2 regions of the Endozoicomonas sp. ALB091 genome follow, and region 1 is predicted to be linked to the other one. Evidence: predicted binding sites of a transcription regulator. Region 1 holds the regulator's gene; the other holds the start of a gene.
What was found. The regulator FNR, encoded in region 1, switches genes on or off when oxygen is low (the NO sensors DNR and NnrR bind a similar motif). The targets are predictions, from matches to a motif close to TTGATNTANATCAA.

Region 1 (8,974 bases):
ACACTGCAGCCCATGTGTTGCCCGGGCTGCAAGGCAGTGACCGAGGCCATCGTGGCCGTCGGTCTGGAGAATTATTACCGGCACCGTACCGAAAGCGCCAACCAGGTCACTGACCTGAATCAGCGACTTCAGGAAGAACTGCAGATCTATGACCGTGCAGAGGTGCAAAAGGATTTTGTCAGACCCGCAGGCCCGGCTTCCCAAAGCCAGGATAACCACCTCACTGCCAGTCTGTTGATAGACGGCATCACCTGCGCCGCCTGTATCTGGTTATTGGAAAACCATCTGGAATCATTGACGGGTGTTGCCCGGGCCAGTGTCAACCTCAGCACCCATGAGGCACAGATCACCTGGGATAACAGCGAAATCCCCTTAAGTACCATTCTGCTGGAAATTCACAAAATCGGTTACAAAGCGTTCCCCTGGCGTGCCGACCAGCAGGAAGCCCTGCTGAAAAACGAAAACCGCACCTTTATACGACGGCTTGCCATTGCCGGTATTGGTGCCATGCAGGTGATGATGTATGCCATCGCCCTCTATTCCGGTGCCATCAGTGACGATATGCCGGACATTTACCGGGACCTGATCCGGATCTTCAGCGCCGTGATTGCCACGCCTGTGGTGTTGTACTCTGCTGCGCCCTTCTTCAAGGCGGCCTGGCGGGATATCAAAATACGGCATCTCGGCATGGATGTTCCGGTATCCATTGCCATTGGTGGCGCTTATCTGGCCAGCCTGTGGGCAACCTTCTCCGTTTATTTCCTTGCTGATGGCTCTATTTATTCCATCGCTGATGGCTCTATTTATTCCACCGCTGAGGGCTCTGGCGAAGTCTACTACGACTCCGTTTCCATGTTTACCTTCTTCCTGCTGACCGGTCGCTACCTTGAGCTTCGTGCCCGCCATGCAACCGCCAGGGCTGCACGGGCGCTGACCAATCTGCTGCCGCCCAGCTGCCTGAAAGAAGTCAACGGTCACTATCAGCGCGTCCCGGTGGCCGATCTGCAACCAGACGACAAGGTTAGAATTCTTCCCGGCGATGCCATTCCCGCAGATGGCATTCTGATCAGTGGCTCCACCAGCGTGAATGAAGCCATGTTGACCGGAGAGTACCTGCCCATCGAAAAGCAGCGTGGTGACACACTGCTGTGCAGCAGTATCAATGTGGACCATCCCATTGAGCTTAAGGTAAGCAAAGTAGGCGAAGAGACCCGGGTAGCCGGCATTATCCAGCTGCTGCAACGGGCACAGCAGGATAAGCCCGCCATCGCGAAAATTGCCGATAAGGTGGCCGGCTGGTTTGTTGCCTGTGTGTTGCTGGTGGCCATTTGTGTGTACTGGGGCTGGTCCGGCATTGCGCCACAAGACGCGTTCTGGATTACCCTGTCGGTTCTGGTGGTGACCTGCCCCTGCGCCCTGTCCCTGGCCACCCCTGCCGCCCTGACTGCGGCTACCGGCTATCTGCACCGCCTTGGCCTGCTGGTGACCCGTGGTCATGTTCTGGAAGGCCTGAAAACCATCGACCATGTGATCTTTGATAAAACCGGCACCTTAACCAAAGGGGAACTGTCGTTAAGCCAGGTGGTTTCTCTTGATAACGGCAACAGTTCAAAAGAAGCGTTGCTTCAGCGGGCAGCAGCCCTGGAAGCACACTCTGAACACCCTATCGCCAGAGCCTTTTTCTACACCGTTGAGTCATTGCATGAGCAGGCTCGCGAGGTGAAAAACCATCTTGGCCAGGGGATAGAAGGCACCATTGGCAACCGCCTTTACCGCATCGGACGACCCGACTTTGTCTGTCCATCCGGCAATGTGGCAACGCCAGAACAGGATGGACAGTGGTTGCTGATGTCAGAAAGTACTGACCAGAAACTCTGGCAACCGCTCTGCTGGTTCAGGATTACCGACAGCCTGCGCCCTGAGGCCGCCCACACAATCCAACGGCTGCAACAGATGGGCAAAACCGTAACCCTGCTCAGTGGTGATGCCGAGCCGGTGGTGGCGGCAACCGCTGAATCCCTGGGTATACGGCAATGGAAGTCTGAAAGCAGCCCGGATGACAAGCTGCGCTATATCCAGACGCTGCAGAGTCAGGGCCACAAAGTCTTGATGGTTGGTGATGGCATCAATGATGTTCCCGTTCTGGCGGGGGCGGATATCTCCATGGCCATGGGCAACGCCTCAGACCTGGCGCGCACCAGTGCAGATGCAGTATTGATTTCCGGCAACCTTGAGCGACTGGCCGATGCCTTTAACCTGACCATAAGAACCCGGAAAATTATCCGGCAAAACCTGGCATGGTCCCTTGGCTACAACCTTGCCGCCCTGCCCCTGGCCGCAGCAGGCATGATTGCCCCATGGATGGCCGCTACCGGCATGGCGCTCAGCTCACTGATCGTGGTGGCCAACGCCCTGCGACTGAACCGCCCGGGAAAACTGCCCAAAGCACCGACCGAGTCAGAAGAAGTTTACGCCCACCTTGAACCCAGAGGAGCTGCCTGACCATGGAAAGCCTGATTATTCTGATCCCTCTGGCCCTGATCCTGATCGCTGTAGCGATCAAACTCTTTTTCTGGGCAGTAGACGACGGTCAGTTTGACGACCTTGAAGGGCCAGCCCACAGCATTCTTTTTGATGAGCCTCAACAGATACCAAAAGCTGATTCACATGACCATAAATGAAGTCCCCACCTTACTTTCCGCATTAACCCTGGGCATACTGGGCAGCGCCCACTGTATCGGCATGTGTGGCGGCATTACTTCCGCCCTCAGCCTCTCCCTGGCAGGCAAGTCCCGTGCACAGATCTTCTGGCTGATGCTGACCTATCATCTCGGACGAATTACCAGCTACGCCATCGCTGGTCTCCTTCTGGCCAGCATTGGCTGGTACCTGGGCGGTATCAGCCCGGAAGTAAAGATGGGACTGCGCTATTTTGCGGCCATTATGCTGATCGCCATGGGGCTTTATCTGACCGGTTGGTGGCGTGGTCTGACACATCTGGAAAAGATCGGACATAAGCTCTGGCAACATATCCAGCCCAAGGCCAAAGCACTGCTGCCCATCAAAAACTTTCCCAATGCCCTCGCCATTGGCATGCTCTGGGGGTGGTTACCCTGCGGCCTGGTCTACAGCACCCTGGCCTGGAGCGCCACTCAGGGAAAACCGGTACAGGGTGCGCTGTTAATGGCCTCATTTGGTATAGGCACCATACCCTCAGTGTTCCTGCTTGGTGCGTTCTCAAGACAGCTCAGCGGCATTATCCAAGCCAGTATCACCCGCAACCTGGCGGGGTTGCTGATTATCCTTTTTGGCTTGTGGTCTATGCCCGGCGCACACCAGAGGTGGTTGATGTCCATGCTGCACCATCACCATATGTGATAAAAGGAAAAAAAAAGTTCTGCCTCCTAGGAGGCTCTTAAAGTTTTGAATCAGAAATCAAACCAAAAGACGAGGCGCTCCGCTTTTTGCTTCTGCAACTCAGCCAACTCCAAAAAATACTTTTCCCCCAACGATTCCCTGATCGTAAGCTTGACAAACTCTTCGGGAACATCAACGCCCCTTTCTCTTAAAGGCTTGTTGTAGTCGTAAGAAACCAATTCATCAACAGACAGCCAGGAGTGGCCAGATCCACCCGTTCCCCATTCATCAGACTTGGCCTTGATGGAAAGACTGACATCTCCGGGCAGCCCCCGAGCCTCCTCAATAATGGGATACGGAGTAACATGCCAGGAGCCCCAGTCATAATCGCTTCTGACAAAACCCTCGGAAAAAAATGAAAAGACATGACGATTGCGATCTGAAAAAGGTTCGTAACCCGGGATTTCTTCCCATTGCCCGACACTATTTCTGAATTCAGCATACATATGTATGTCTGCACCCATAATTACTCCTCCTGTCTGATCAGTGACCAGGACATATTTGTGAATTTTTATGATCTAGCAGCAAAAATAGCACATTCAATGAACCCACCAATCACTATCAATCAGACCCTTTTCAGCACAACCCTGCCAGCCAAAGCATTATTTGCTCGATTAATAACCAGATGGCAGATACAATAGCCAACCTCAACAACTTCACGCCACGTTGGACACAATCCTCATCACATGCCCTAAAGACGAACCACTAAGGCATGCCAGTTCGGTTCATACCTATTGACACCGATCAAAGAACAACCTTGAAAATCTTTCTAAACTAGCCAAAAACATCATGACGTAATACCGACTGTTTTTGCCTTACCCTTTCCGGCACAAAAAGACCGACCAGAAGGCGAACACACTGACTAATAAGACATGAAGATTACCGAGAGCAATAATGAATACCGCACCAGTTTGGGATAAAGACCTGATTCACCGATACAACCACTCAGGCCCGCGTTATACCTCCTATCCCACGGCGGTGCAGTTTGATGGCAGCTTTGATATTGAGAAATATCATCACAATGCCCACTCCAGTGCCAGGGCCATCAATCCCCTGTCACTCTACTTTCATATCCCGTTCTGCTCCCATGTCTGTTATTACTGCGCCTGTAATAAAATTGTCACCAAACACCGTGGGCGCGCCAATAGTTATCTGGAATACCTGTTTCGTGAAATAGAGATGCAGGCAGCACTCTACAGTCAGGAACAGCGGGTCGAGCAACTGCACTTTGGCGGCGGCACACCGACCTTTCTGAGCAGAGATCAGATGAGGGATCTGATGGGCCATATCCGTCAGCACTTCCAACTGACCCAAAGCGATACCGCAGACTACTCCATTGAACTGGATCCCAGGGAAGTAGACTGGCCCATGATGGGCACCCTGAGGGACCTTGGCTTCAACCGAATCAGCATGGGCGTTCAGGACCTGAACCCCAAAGTTCAGCAAGCCGTTAACCGGGTTCAACCTGAAAGCATGATTCAATCCATTCTTGATGCTTCCAGGGTCATGGCATTCCGCTCGGTACACATGGACCTGATTTACGGCCTGCCTTTCCAGACCACCAACAGTTTTATGGAAACCATCGATCGTGTGGCTGATATGGCCCCGGACAGGCTATCCCTGTTTAACTACGCCCACCTGCCCCACCGCTTCAAACCACAGCGCCGAATTAATGAGCAGGATCTGCCTGCGCCGGAAGTGAAGCTGGACATTCTGCATCAGGCCACGGAAAAACTGCTGGATCAGGGCTACATCTACATCGGTATGGATCACTTTGCCCTGCCAGACGATGAACTGGCCATTGCCCGGGAAGAAGGCACGCTGCACCGGAATTTCCAGGGTTATACCACCCATGGTCATTGCGACCTGATCGGCATGGGCGTGTCTGCCATCAGCCAGGTAGGCGACACTTATATCCAGAACAGCACCGATGAAGCCCGGTACTGTGCAATGATCAATGAACAGCAGTTGCCAGTGGTTCGCGGCCTGAAGATGACCGCTGATGACAAAGTCCGCCAGGCAGTGATTACCCAGCTGATCTGCCACTTCAAACTGAACTTCAGCGATATTGAACAGCGGTTTGATATTCAATTCAGGGATTACTTCCGGGATGAGCTGGCAAGGCTGGAGCCGATGAGGGCAGACGGCCTGATCAGTCTCAATAGCGATGGCTTGCTGGAAGTACTGCCAAAGGGAACACTGCTGATCCGTAACATCTGTATGCAGTTCGACCACTATCTCCATCAACCGGAGATGAAAGAGAAGACGCTCTTCTCAAAGGTTATCTGAGTAACACTCCGGAGCAATCACCAGGCTCCGGAGCCCCTCTCCCGCCAGTACCGACAACGACTGATCATCCCGCACAGAACCGAAACCTCTCTGCAGCTCACCGGTTTATCAGAAAAAAACTGAAACTGACGACGACTTGCCACCACTATCACATTGATTTACTTGAAACATAAGTGCAAAATCTGCCATGTCCGTTAAATACCACGAACGAAAATTTAATCCTGTGACATAAGACAATGTCAGATTGATTTTCAGGGATAAAGACACACAACCACCAGGAGCCATGACCATACCATGATCAGGGTCAGCCCTGAGCTTGATAGATGACACGGCAGATGAGAGCTCACCGGAACCACCGCAGTTTATGACGCATTGCTGAAGCAGCACCAAACCCCTACCCTGGGTCTGCCCGGTTGCGTACATACCTGATTTACACTCCGGTAACACTTTTCATACACTTGGTTTTCCATAAACAGTGTCGAATTTCGCCAAATACGACTTTGAGGCCTCTCAATGACGTCAAAGCCCAACGTCCGACAGCCGAGCCATGTGGCCTGCAGAGACTGCAGCCTCAGCTCACTGTGCCTGCCACTGGCACTGAGCATTAAGGATATCGATCAGCTGGATCACATTATCAAGCGTGGGCGTCCTTTGAAAAAAGGCGAACACCTGTTTCTGGAAGGTGACCCCTTTACCAGTGTCTTTGCTGTTCGCTCAGGGGCTCTCAAAACCTACACAGCGACCAATGAAGGTGAGGAACAAATCACCGGATTTTACCTGCCCAGCGAAATTCTTGGCCTGAGCGGTATGGATACGGATACCTATCCGGTGTCGGCCCAGGCGATGGAAACCACCATGATCTGCGAGATTCCTTTTGAGCAACTGGAAACCCTTTCCGATCAATTCCCGGAATTGCGCCGACATCTGATGCGCCTGATGAGCAAGCGTATCCGTGAAGACCAGCAAATGATGATGCTGCTGTCCAAGAAAAACGCCGATGAACGTATTGCCACCTTCCTGATTAACCTGGCCAGCCGTTTTCGTCGCCGGGGTTTTTCTTCCCAGTCGTTCCGTCTGTCCATGTCGAGAAATGAGATGGGGAACTACCTGGGTCTGGCGGTAGAAACGGTTAGTCGTGTATTTACCCGATTCCAGAAAAACGGCCTGATCTCCGCCGTGGGCAAGGAAATCGAAATTCGCAACTCGGTTGAACTCTGTGCCCTGGCCGGGGGAAAAACACTGGAACCGATTGCTACCAACGCCTGACTTTATCCTCTAAAGAAGCTACCCTTTGAGGTGGCTTCTTCCTTTTTATCCATTGACTGACAGCGGCATGCTCCCTCCCATGCATACAAACGAATGTTCATCCGTTCAGGAATATCTGCGAACGCAAATCAGAACCATCGCGGACTGGCCCCATGAAGGCATCCTGTTTCGGGATATCACCACACTGTTTGAAAACCCGGAAGCCTGGCGTAAGGCCGTGGATGTCATGGTTCAGCGTTATGAGAACCAGACTTTTGATCGCATTGGCGCGCTTGATGCCCGCGGTTTCCTGCTTGGCTCGACACTGTCCTATATCATGAACAAGCCGCTGGCACTGTTTCGCAAGAAAGGCAAACTGCCAGGCAAAACCCTCAGTGTCGAGTATGACCTTGAATATGGCAAAGCCGTACTGGAAATGCATGAAGACACCATTAAGGCCGGTGAAAAAATTCTGTTAGTGGATGACCTTATCGCCACCGGAGGCACACTGCTGGCTGGGGATCAGTTGATTCGACAAGCAGGAGCCAGCACACTGGAAGCTGCAGCTATCATCAATCTGCCAGACCTCAAGGGCGCTGACAGACTCAATGCGGCGGGCATTCCAACCTATGCCCTGTGCAATTTTGCCGGTGAGTAAAACCACCCTCAGTTCAGAATTTCAGGGATGATACGATATGTCTCTTAGATCCAGGGTTAATGTCTGGATCTGAGAGCCCCTCCCGCAGTTACAGGACGCACAGACCGGGATCTACCCGGGAAAAGGACTTTGCAAATGGGAATATGCGCCAAGGAACTAAGGCACTATGTTGTTCGCCCCGCACTCAAGCATCTGGGTATGTGGAGCCCTACTGCTGAGAACCTGCTGCTTGGTACCGCAGCCAGAGAGTCCGGGCTTGGTTTTCATCTGAAACAGGCCAATCACCAGGCACTCGGTATCTATCAGATTTCTCCTCGCATGCACCGCAATATCTGGGACCTGTTTCTGGCACCAAACGCTGACTTATCCAGCAAAGTTCGGGGACTGGCCAGCCAGCGGGAGTTTCTTTCCCACCCCCATCATGAACTGGCGACCAACCTGGTTTACGCCACCGCCATTGCCTGGCTTATCTATCACCGCTGCGGTATTCAGATCGAAGATATTGATAAAGAAGACATCACTGCCATGGCCAGATTATGGCAAAAGCACTTCCACAGCAGAAACCCCGGAACACTCCAGAGCTTCTGCGAAAGCTATCAAAAGATGATTATTGAATCAGGCTGCTCCACAGAGGAGTCAACGTACTTTAACCAGGCTGCAGCCAAACCGGCATAACAGGATTCAGCCTGCCTGCTCCCTTATCGCCTTGATGATGCTCCCCTACAACCCCTTGGCCTCAGCACATTGAACACAAAGGTCAGCATAAGGCATAACCTCAAGGCGCTGAACCGGAATTTCCTTACCGCAGGACAGGCAGAAACCGTAATCGCCCTCATTTATACGATCAAGGGCGCGGTTAATTTTACCCAGTTCAATCACCGCCTCGTTACCCAGTGCATCAATAACCTCATCATTCTCCCGTTCCTGCGCCTGCTCAGACCAGTCTGCACTGTTTTTTCGGGAAGCATCCTTTTTAATTTTACCCAGACGCGTATTCAGCTCATCCCTGCGAGCCATCAACCATTTCTGCCACTTATCATGATCTGTCATTTTGCTACCCCTGCACAAAAATACTGTAGAATCCTGCTGTTTATTCTATAAAGAATGGTTGTGTCAAAAGGTCACTCTTTACCATAAAACAACGCCGAAGAACCTTATCCCCACTCACAAAAACGGATAAGGTAATTACCAACCTGCGGCGTACTGATTCTTTCCAAAATCATGAATTCAAATAGTAGATCATTGATACCGTAAACGTAATATTCAGTTTCAATCCGGAAAAACATTTTCCCACCTGGTACATCAATTCAATGAGTTTGATGTGAACAATCTCCGTTCAGCCTGAAGCGGAGTCCAGGAGGCTGA
Region 2 (8,974 bases), on a different contig from region 1:
GCTCGCCCATTTGCACAAAGCTTTGGCAGGGCTTTTGAAGCCCTCAGTAACTTTTCGGGGCTCAGCATTGCGGCCATCAACGGTTATGCCATGGGTGGTGGGCTGGAAGTGGCGCTGGCCTGTGACCTGCGCATCGCTGAACAGGGTGCCATTATGGCCCTGCCTGAAGCGTCGGTGGGGTTATTACCCTGTGCCGGCGGAACTCAGAACCTTACCCTGCTGGTGGGCGAAGCCTGGGCCAAGCGCATGATTCTCTGCGGCGAGAAAGTGACCGCAGAAAAAGCATTGGCAATTGGACTGATAGAGGAAATGGTGGACAGTGGTAAGAGTCTTGAACGGGCGAAAGCGCTTGCGGCCAATGCCGGAAACCAGAGTCCGGATGCCTTGAGGGCCTGTAAAAAGCTGATCCAGATGGGGCGTTCCGGATTTTCCAGAGATGTCTTGCCAGAGGAAAGGGAGCAGTTCCTGACGTTGTTCAATGGCAGGAACCAGCAGGAAGGCGTCAGTGCGTTTCTTGAGAAGCGCAAACCTGAGTGGCATTACGACTAATCCGACTATTTTGAATAAGGATGATATTAATGACAAAAATTGCATTTATCGGCCTTGGCAATATGGGTGGTCCCATGGCTCAGAACCTGGTGAAAGCCGGGCATGATGTCTGTGGTTATGATCTGGTTCCTGAGGCGCTTGATCAATTGGAACAAGCCGGAGGCTCAAAGGCCGAATCCGTGACTGAGGCTGCACAGGGTGCCAGTGTGGTGATCAGTATGTTACCGGCTGGCAAACAGGTCGAATCACTCTACCTGGGAGATGATGGACTCTTCCAAACGATAGGCAACCGTTGTCTGGTGATTGATTGCAGCACCATAGAAGCTGAAGTTGCCAGAAAAGTCGGGCAGCAGGCAAAAGAGCAGGGTATCGACTATGTTGATGCACCGGTGTCCGGTGGTACCGCCGGAGCTGCTGCTGGAACACTGACGTTTATGGTGGGTGGCAGTGCCGAGACCGTAGAGCAGGCCCGGCCCTATCTTGAGATAATGGGGCAGACTGTTTTTCACGCTGGCGAGACGGGTGCGGGGCAGCTGGCCAAGATCTGCAACAATATGCTGCTGGCTATTGTTATGACAGGCACATCGGAAGCTCTTAAACTGGGTATCGACAATGGCCTTGATCCGGCAGTACTGTCAGAAATCATGAAGAACAGTTCAGGTGGGAACTGGGTACTGGACAAGTACAACCCGGTGCCGGGCGTCATGCCCCAGACTCCGGCCAGTCATGGTTACCAGGGCGGTTTTATGGTGGCACTGATGGCCAAGGATCTTGGTTTGGCTCTGAATACGGCTGCCAGCAGCCATACCGCAACGCCCATGGCATCACTGGCTGACAATCTGTATAAAATGCATGCAATTCGCTCCGGCAATCACCAGGACTTTTCAAGCATTATTCAGCTGTATGAGTCAGCAGATTAGACGATTATTGGCTACTATTTCTTTGAATGCATGATCAATTTTATTATTTAATAGATAGATGCCGATTATCGTTCAGTTTATTTTTCTTCTGTTGATATGACTCAATGTTTTGCTTAGAAGCTGTTCTAATTTTGAACAGTTGTGTCAGATAATGGTTCTGTTTTTGTAAATCAGGTTATACAATCCCCCGGATTTATCTGAAGTTCTCGCCGGGTAACCGGTCGGCACCGATCATCCATCTGAGGTCACCTTTTCCCATGCAAATACTTATGAGTCTGGTGGGCATTGCCAGCCTTCTGGCACTTGCCTTTTTACTGTCCGATAACCGAAAAGCGATCAACCTGCGAACTGTGGGTGGTGCCTTTGCCATTCAGGCCGGACTGGGAGCGTTGGTTCTTTATGTTCCCCTGGGTCAGGAAATTCTTGGTGGTGTCTCCAACGCGGTAAGTAATGTGATCAGCTACGCCAATCAGGGTATCGGCTTCCTGTTTGGTGACCTGGGTAACTTCAAGGTCGGCTTTATTTTTGCCATCAACGTACTGCCGATTATCATTTTCTTCTCCTCTCTGGTTGCTGTTCTTTACTATCTGGGTGTTATGCAGAAGGTGGTTACCTTCCTGGGTGGTGCGTTACAGAAAGTACTGGGTACCAGTCGTACAGAGTCTCTGTCGGCAACGGCAAATATTTTCGTTGGCCAGACAGAAGCTCCTCTTGTGGTAAGACCCTATATTGGTCGTATGACTAATTCTGAGCTTTTTGCCATCATGGTGGGTGGTCTGGCTTCTGTTGCAGGCTCTGTTCTGGCCGGTTATGCAGGCATGGGTGTCGAGCTTAGGTACCTGATTGCAGCAAGCTTCATGGCGGCACCTGGTGGTTTGCTGATGGCCAAGATGATTAAGCCGGAAACCGATACTCCGGATAATTCTGAGCTGGCTGATGACGAAGGTGACAATGAAAAGCCTGCCAACGTAATAGACGCCGCCGCTTCTGGTGCTTCTTCCGGTATGAAGCTGGCCGCAAACGTTGGTGCCATGCTGCTCGCTTTCATTGCCCTGATCGCCATGGTTAACGGTATCATGGGCTGGATTGGTGGCTTCTTTGACTACCCTGACCTGAGCCTCGAAATCATTCTCGGCTATCTGTTCAGTCCGCTGGCCTTCCTGATTGGTGTGCCAATGAATGAAATCGTGACAGCGGGCAGTTTCATTGGCCAGAAGCTGGTGGTGAACGAATTCGTTGCTTACATGGATTTTGTTAATTACCTGAACCCTGAAGCGGCTGCGGCGGCTGGTGTTGAAGTGCTGTCACAGCGTACGCAGATCATCATCACCTTTGCACTGTGTGGTTTTGCCAACCTGTCTTCTATTGCCATTCTCCTGGGTGGTCTGGGCGTTATGGCACCACACCGTCGTCAGGATATTGCCCGCATGGGTATCAAGGCAGTGGCTGCTGGTACTCTGTCTAATCTTATGAGTGCAACCATCGCTGGTCTGATGTTGTCTCTGTAATGTTTTTTGGGCCACGGTCTGACCGTGGCCTGCTTTCCTTCCTGTATTTTCCCTTCATCAGCTGAATCTAACGCTTTTCAGGAAATGGCCGAATGACATAGTGAAATAACTATGTCGGGGTATCTGTGTGTATTGCTGGCATGGATATCTTTCTGAACCTGTCGTGAGTGTGCAAGGATGAACCTGACAACAAGGATTTTATGCTCCCGTAAAGACAAGAAATTTTCGCAGCAGGCCCTGGCGGATTTGATTGGTGTATCCAGAAGTGCACTGGCCCAATGGGAAACCAGTATGAGCAGTCCCAGTCTCGAGAATCTGCGAAAAATGGCTGAAATTCTTGAGGTGTCTTTCGAGTGGCTGGCCACCGGGCGTGGAAACCAGTACCTGGTCAGCTCTGATGAGGTAATCAGTGACTCGGAAGTGGATGGGGAGATTATCGGTCAATTACATCGAATGAACCTGATGAAGAAAAGAGCCATTCTGAATGTGATGAGAGCCATGGCATAAAGTAACAAAATACGCTCAGACAAAAGCGCCTTACCGGCGCTTTTTCGCTTTTTGCAGAACAGTTTCAGAATGCAGTGGGCGTCTATTTGATCATTTCTCGGAACTTGTTGCCCGGCTTGAACTGAGGCAGCTTGCAGGCGGGGATATGAATTTCTTCACCGGTTTGTGGATTGCGCCCCTTCCTGGCCGCCCGATCTGCTACCGAAAATGTGCCAAAACCAATAAGTTGAACGATGTCGCCGCTTGCCAGTGTCTCCTGTGTGTTGCTGATAAAGGCATTGACAACCAGCTCGGCCTTGCTTCGGGACAGGTTAGCTTGTTCAGCGACTTGCTCAACCAGTTCTTTCTTGTTCATATCCAGTCTCAGGGAATTACCAGTTATGTGGAAAGAAAATACCAGAAGATGGGTGATCCGCCTCTGGCTTCGCTTGGCTCAGGGAAAAACCTGGGCAGGTGGTGAAACACAATCAGCCTGACGTGTATCTCTTGCTGGAAAAACAGATGATGGGAGAAAACCTTGTAGGAGCCTGTCGGACTTAAGACTGTCCTACTGCGGTTGCGATAAATTGGTCTAAAAATTCCTGCTTCTTCGTCAAATAGCCCCGCTATTCTCCTCAGAAGCAGAAATTTTTATCCTCAATTTCTCGCAATCCTCGCTACGGACGCTTAAGTCCGACAGGCTCCTAGGACAATATAGAAGTTTTTAGCCGCTTTATCCGGTTTCGTGACTGAAATATTTTGAGGTGGCTGCCAGGATGGGGGCTGGCAGCTATGGTGTCGGCTTATTTACCCAGTTCGCGCTCCAGTGGGATCATGTGATGTTTTGGCTGCAGTACCAGAATATCGGTTTTGACCTCGGAGATCAGCTGTTCGGCGGTATTGCCAATAGCCAGGGCGCTGATGCCGGTTCTTGCGTGAGTGCCAAGAATCAGAAGTTTGGCATCAATGTCTTGCAGCAGCGCGGGGATCATGGTCTCGGTTGGACCGGGTTCAATATGGAAATAGTCTTCATTGAGATTGAACTCCCGGGCATATTCCTGACAATGCTTTTCGTAGTAGTCCTTGTCAGTCCGTCCATCACCGTGATCCTGAATCGCCAGCATCGTTGTCGGGTAAGCGGTGGCCAGATGCAGCTCTGATGAGAACTCACTGGCGATGTCCGTCGCATATTGCAGGATCGCCTGGTTAAGAATGCTGTGATAATGGTCTCTCGGGTCGGCGTTAATGGCCGCGAGGATTTTGCCTTTAGTCCAGTCACTATTATCCTGCACCAGCAGTACAGGAACCCGGCAGCGGCGGAGGAGGCTCCAGTCTTCAGGCGTAGAGAAGGCTTTCTTGAGGGCGGTGATTAACTTGGCATCTTTGACTACCAGGTGGCAGCGTTCCATCTGACGCACATGGATAATGGTTTCAATAACAGAGCCATTCCATGTTTCATGCAGATAAACCTCCTGACCCTCAGACATCAGTGGCTCAGCCAGTGCTTCCAGGCGAACCATTGATTCACCATCGGCCCTGGGGTTTGGCGCAAGAATATGCAGGGCAGCACCGGTTACCCGGCAGATCTGGCTGGCCCGTTCAAGGGCAAGCTGCTGTTCCTTTCTGGTATCAACAACGGCCAGAACCTTGGTAATTCCACGCATAATGTTTCCTCTCTTGCTGAATATTCTGCTTGTTATAGTTCCATCATGCATGAGCGGAACTGATGTTTTTATGATCTGGGTCAATAAAATGCTGTGTAGTTAGGAGTATGTGGAATGTTATTCCATGAATATTTGTATTTATAAAAGAGATCTTATGGAAACCGTTGTGTTTTTTGAAGAATTGATCTGGGTCAATAAATGTGCTGGCGAACTTTATATAATAACAGCATATTACATTTCCGGTTGATAAATAACAAAAAAGGTAAGGAATGAAAATCAAATCGCTTTCTCTCGCTATTATCAGTGCAACTGTATTGCTATCTGGTGCCGCACAGGCCTATGAGGCTGGTGACTTTATTGTTCGTGGTGGTCTGGCCAGTGTAAATCCTGATGTGGATAGTGGAAATCTGTATGTAGCAGGGGTCGAACAGCCTGACTCAAAAGTGGATGTCAATAATGAGACTCAACTGGGATTATCATTGACTTATATGATTCAGGATAATTTCGGTATTGAGTTGCTTGCAGCTACTCCATTCTCACACAAGTTGCAGGGTAAGGGTGGGCTTTCTGGTCTTGGTGATTTCGCTGAAGTAAAGCACTTACCACCTACTTTGAGTGTTCAGTATTATCCAATGGGTAATGCGTCAGCGTTCCAGCCCTATTTTGGCGCGGGCTTGAATTACACTATCTTTTTCAGTGAAAAGTTTGTTGGTGCTGGTTCGAATGCTGGTTTTCGGAATCTGAAGCTGGATGACTCCCTTGGTCTGGCGGCTCAGGTCGGTTTTGATTACCAGGTTGCTGATAACTGGAGTGTGAATGCTGCCGTCTGGTATATGGACATAGATACAACGGGTACTTTCACAGATGGCTCAAATGATTACAAAATTGATGTATCTCTGGATCCCTGGGTATATATGGCCGGTGTAGCATACCGTTTCTAAAGCCATGGCAATAAGTTGAATAAAAAAAGCTGTCAGTTGTCTGACAGCGTTTTTTATTCTGCGCATTGGTGAATCTGACCTTTGTAGCTTCAGCGTGCTTTATGGGTCTGCTTGATCTCCTGCTTCATAAGAAAAAGACATTGATGCCTCACTTTAACGCCCTCCTGTCGCTCGTGTTACCATGCTGGCTCAGCCAGGTGAGCCAGTTATGACCAATATTTCGCCCATTCTTGAATTCTTACCCTGTCCAACCCCTGAGGCATGGATTGATGAAGCGCGCAAACCAGAGAATCTTGCGGTGATTCTGGTTGATCATGCCAATAATGAACTGAAGGCCGCTCAATCAGCGATGGCGATAATGAGCCGTTATCGCACCGGGACGTTCGGCCGGGGTAACGGTCGCTGTGAACAGCAGAAAGGTGGGCTGCAACTCAGAATAGAAGATCAGTTAAGCCTGCTGAACAAAATGTCCAGACTGGCCCGTGAAGAGTTGCGGCACTATGAGCAGGTTCTGGCCATTATGGCACGCAGGGATATTCCCTATGTTCACCTTGGAGCCGGTCGCTATGCGGGGCAGTTAAGTGCTGCCATCAGAACGTTTGAACCATTCAGGCTGGTCGATACCCTGGTGATGGGGGCGTTTATTGAAGCCCGTTCCTGTGAGCGTTTTGCGGCACTCTCGCCATGGCTGGACGATGAATTGAAGAAGTTTTATCAGTCATTATTGAAGTCTGAAAGTCGACATTTTCAGGACTATCTGGCATTGGCAGAGGCCATTAATGGCGGGTCAGTGGCTGACCGGGTGGCGATATTCGCCGGGATTGAACAGGATGCCATTGAGTCTCCGGACAAACTATTCCGTTTTCACAGTGGTGTGCCTGTCTGAGAATATTGGTGCCAGGGGCTTCGCCGCTGTGACGACTGTCCGTAAAACGTGATAGACCGGCTCTGCATTGTCGTGGTTTTAAAATCTCTAGCCGTCTTTGCTTGTAAATAAACGTACGGGGGATAAAAAAAGGGAAATAAATGTCCAACAGGGCTATCGAAAACTGAATTGGAATTACAAAATGTATAGTGCAGTTTCCAGTCCTGATAGCCAGAGCACTTTCGCCGGTACAACTCCCTCTGGCCCTGATGCCACGGATAAGTCGTTAGCCCTTGTTCTTCCTGCCTTGCCAAAAGAAACTTCCCTTGCTCACAACAGCCCTGTCCCCGCCGCTGCCCTGACGGAAAGAACCATCGCACCATCAGGGCATCATAACCCACTCCCCTTGCCGGAAAACTGGCAATGGCAATTTGTCTCTGGAATCCTGAATGGAGAAATCGAGGCCATTTCAGGATTGCTTCAACAAGGTGCAGATGTTAATAGCGACCTCTCCAGCCAGATTGCAAAATTGGCTCAACAACCTGTCAACATTCATGGGACGCCCCCCTCTGTTACAGTCCGCCTGGGCAAGACTGCCGGACTGGGGGCTCTGTGCACCCCGCTCTGGCTGGCAGCCGGGGCTGGCAAGCTTGAAGTGGTAGAACTTCTGTTGTCTAAGGGGGCACTCCCTGACGCCAGGGACTATCGCTTTGCACCTCTTGAGATGGCAGCCGTTGCAGGGCATCTGAAGATAGTCAGGGTCCTGCTGGAATATAAGGCAGACATACAAGCTGGCAGTACCACAGGAGTTAATTCTCCACTGTACTGGGCCGTTCATGCTGGCCATCAGGATGTGGTGGAGTTTCTGGAAATGAACGGTGCCCATTTGCAAGTTGGTTGCCCGGGCATGGATGCTCTGATTCACGAATCAGCCAGAAGGGGATCGACCAATTTAATAGAGTATCTGCTCAATCTCGGCGAGGACATTGATAACCACAGTACCGGTCAGCATACCCCGGTTTATGCTGCGGCAATCAATGGCCATTTTGAGCCGGTCAAGTTACTGCTTGAGCGAGGTGCCAACAATAGCCATGGCGAAACCGGTTACAAAACCTTGATCTGGGCTGCCTGTTACAGCGGCAACCTCCAAATGGTCAAATATCTGCTTGATCAGGGGGCGGACATCAACGCTGGCGGCGGTAATACCTACCCCTGGACAGAACCCCACCCCATCGAGGCTGCTGCTCATTCTGGCAATTGCCAACTGTTGGCGTACTTGCTGGAGCATCAGAATCTGACTATCAACACCCCCGACCTCAGCGCTACTCTGTTCCGCCACGCTGCTGAGGGAGACAAAGTGGTGATGATGGATTACATTGCCAACAGGGCAACTATCAACATTAATGAAACGGGTTGCGATTCCCCGATCTCAGCAGCGGCTCGCAGTGGCTCTATCGAAGCGGTGAAGTGGCTACTTGAAAAGGGTGCAAACATTGAGGCCAACTGCTCAGGCCCACAAGCTCCACTGTGTCAGGCTTGCGCCCGGGGGCACTTTAAACTGGTCAAATTCCTGGTCAGCAAGGGCGCAAGACTTGACGGCAATACAGGGTTGGATTCGCCAATCTATTTTGCGGCCAGAGCTGGCAGTATTGATACCGTGGCATACCTGCTTGACAGGGGCGTCAGCGTCAATGCCGATGCTTCAGGTTTTCGTACCCCTATCTATATAGCAGCGCAGAAGGGGCTTGTGGAGATGGTGGAATACCTGCTGGATAAAGGCGCAGAGGTTAATGCTAATGTTATTGCTGACGAAAGTCTCCACTCGCCTATCTTTGGGGCTGCATTTAATGGGCACCTTGAGCTGGTCAAGCGTCTGGTTCATAAATCCGCAGCAATTGATGCAGGTTATTTGCTTTTTGGTGCCGCCCTGGGAGGTAACTGCCCCATACTGGAATACCTGTTTGAAGAGAACACAATACTGCAGCGTATCGAACTGTCACACTTTTCAGGGGCACTCATTCAAGCGTCTTTTCATGGCCAC

Region 2: a site for FNR is predicted at 5,309-5,322, ahead of ACO6UX_RS13110 (OmpW/AlkL family protein). Genes of this name have one in related genera too.

What each region holds. Positions count from the first base shown of each region.
Region 1 is NZ_JBLYNQ010000017.1:20,030-29,003, reverse strand. It holds gene ACO6UX_RS24085 (heavy metal translocating P-type ATPase) at 1-2,502, shown strand, start outside; gene ccoS (cbb3-type cytochrome oxidase assembly protein CcoS) at 2,505-2,681, shown strand; gene ACO6UX_RS24075 (sulfite exporter TauE/SafE family protein) at 2,668-3,378, shown strand; gene ACO6UX_RS24070 (hypothetical protein) at 3,429-3,881, opposite strand; gene hemN (oxygen-independent coproporphyrinogen III oxidase) at 4,312-5,706, shown strand; gene fnr (fumarate/nitrate reduction transcriptional regulator Fnr) at 6,220-6,972, shown strand; gene ACO6UX_RS24055 (adenine phosphoribosyltransferase) at 7,052-7,609, shown strand; gene ACO6UX_RS24050 (hypothetical protein) at 7,745-8,284, shown strand; gene ACO6UX_RS24045 (TraR/DksA family transcriptional regulator) at 8,330-8,659, opposite strand.
Region 2 is NZ_JBLYNQ010000007.1:210,388-219,361, reverse strand. It holds gene ACO6UX_RS13140 (enoyl-CoA hydratase) at 1-549, shown strand, start outside; gene mmsB (3-hydroxyisobutyrate dehydrogenase) at 579-1,469, shown strand; gene ACO6UX_RS13130 (NupC/NupG family nucleoside CNT transporter) at 1,727-2,977, shown strand; gene ACO6UX_RS13125 (helix-turn-helix domain-containing protein) at 3,155-3,484, shown strand; gene ACO6UX_RS13120 (HU family DNA-binding protein) at 3,567-3,839, opposite strand; gene ACO6UX_RS13115 (universal stress protein) at 4,267-5,127, opposite strand; gene ACO6UX_RS13110 (OmpW/AlkL family protein) at 5,397-6,068, shown strand; gene ACO6UX_RS13105 (tRNA-(ms[2]io[6]A)-hydroxylase) at 6,277-6,954, shown strand; gene ACO6UX_RS13100 (ankyrin repeat domain-containing protein) at 7,136-8,974, shown strand, end outside.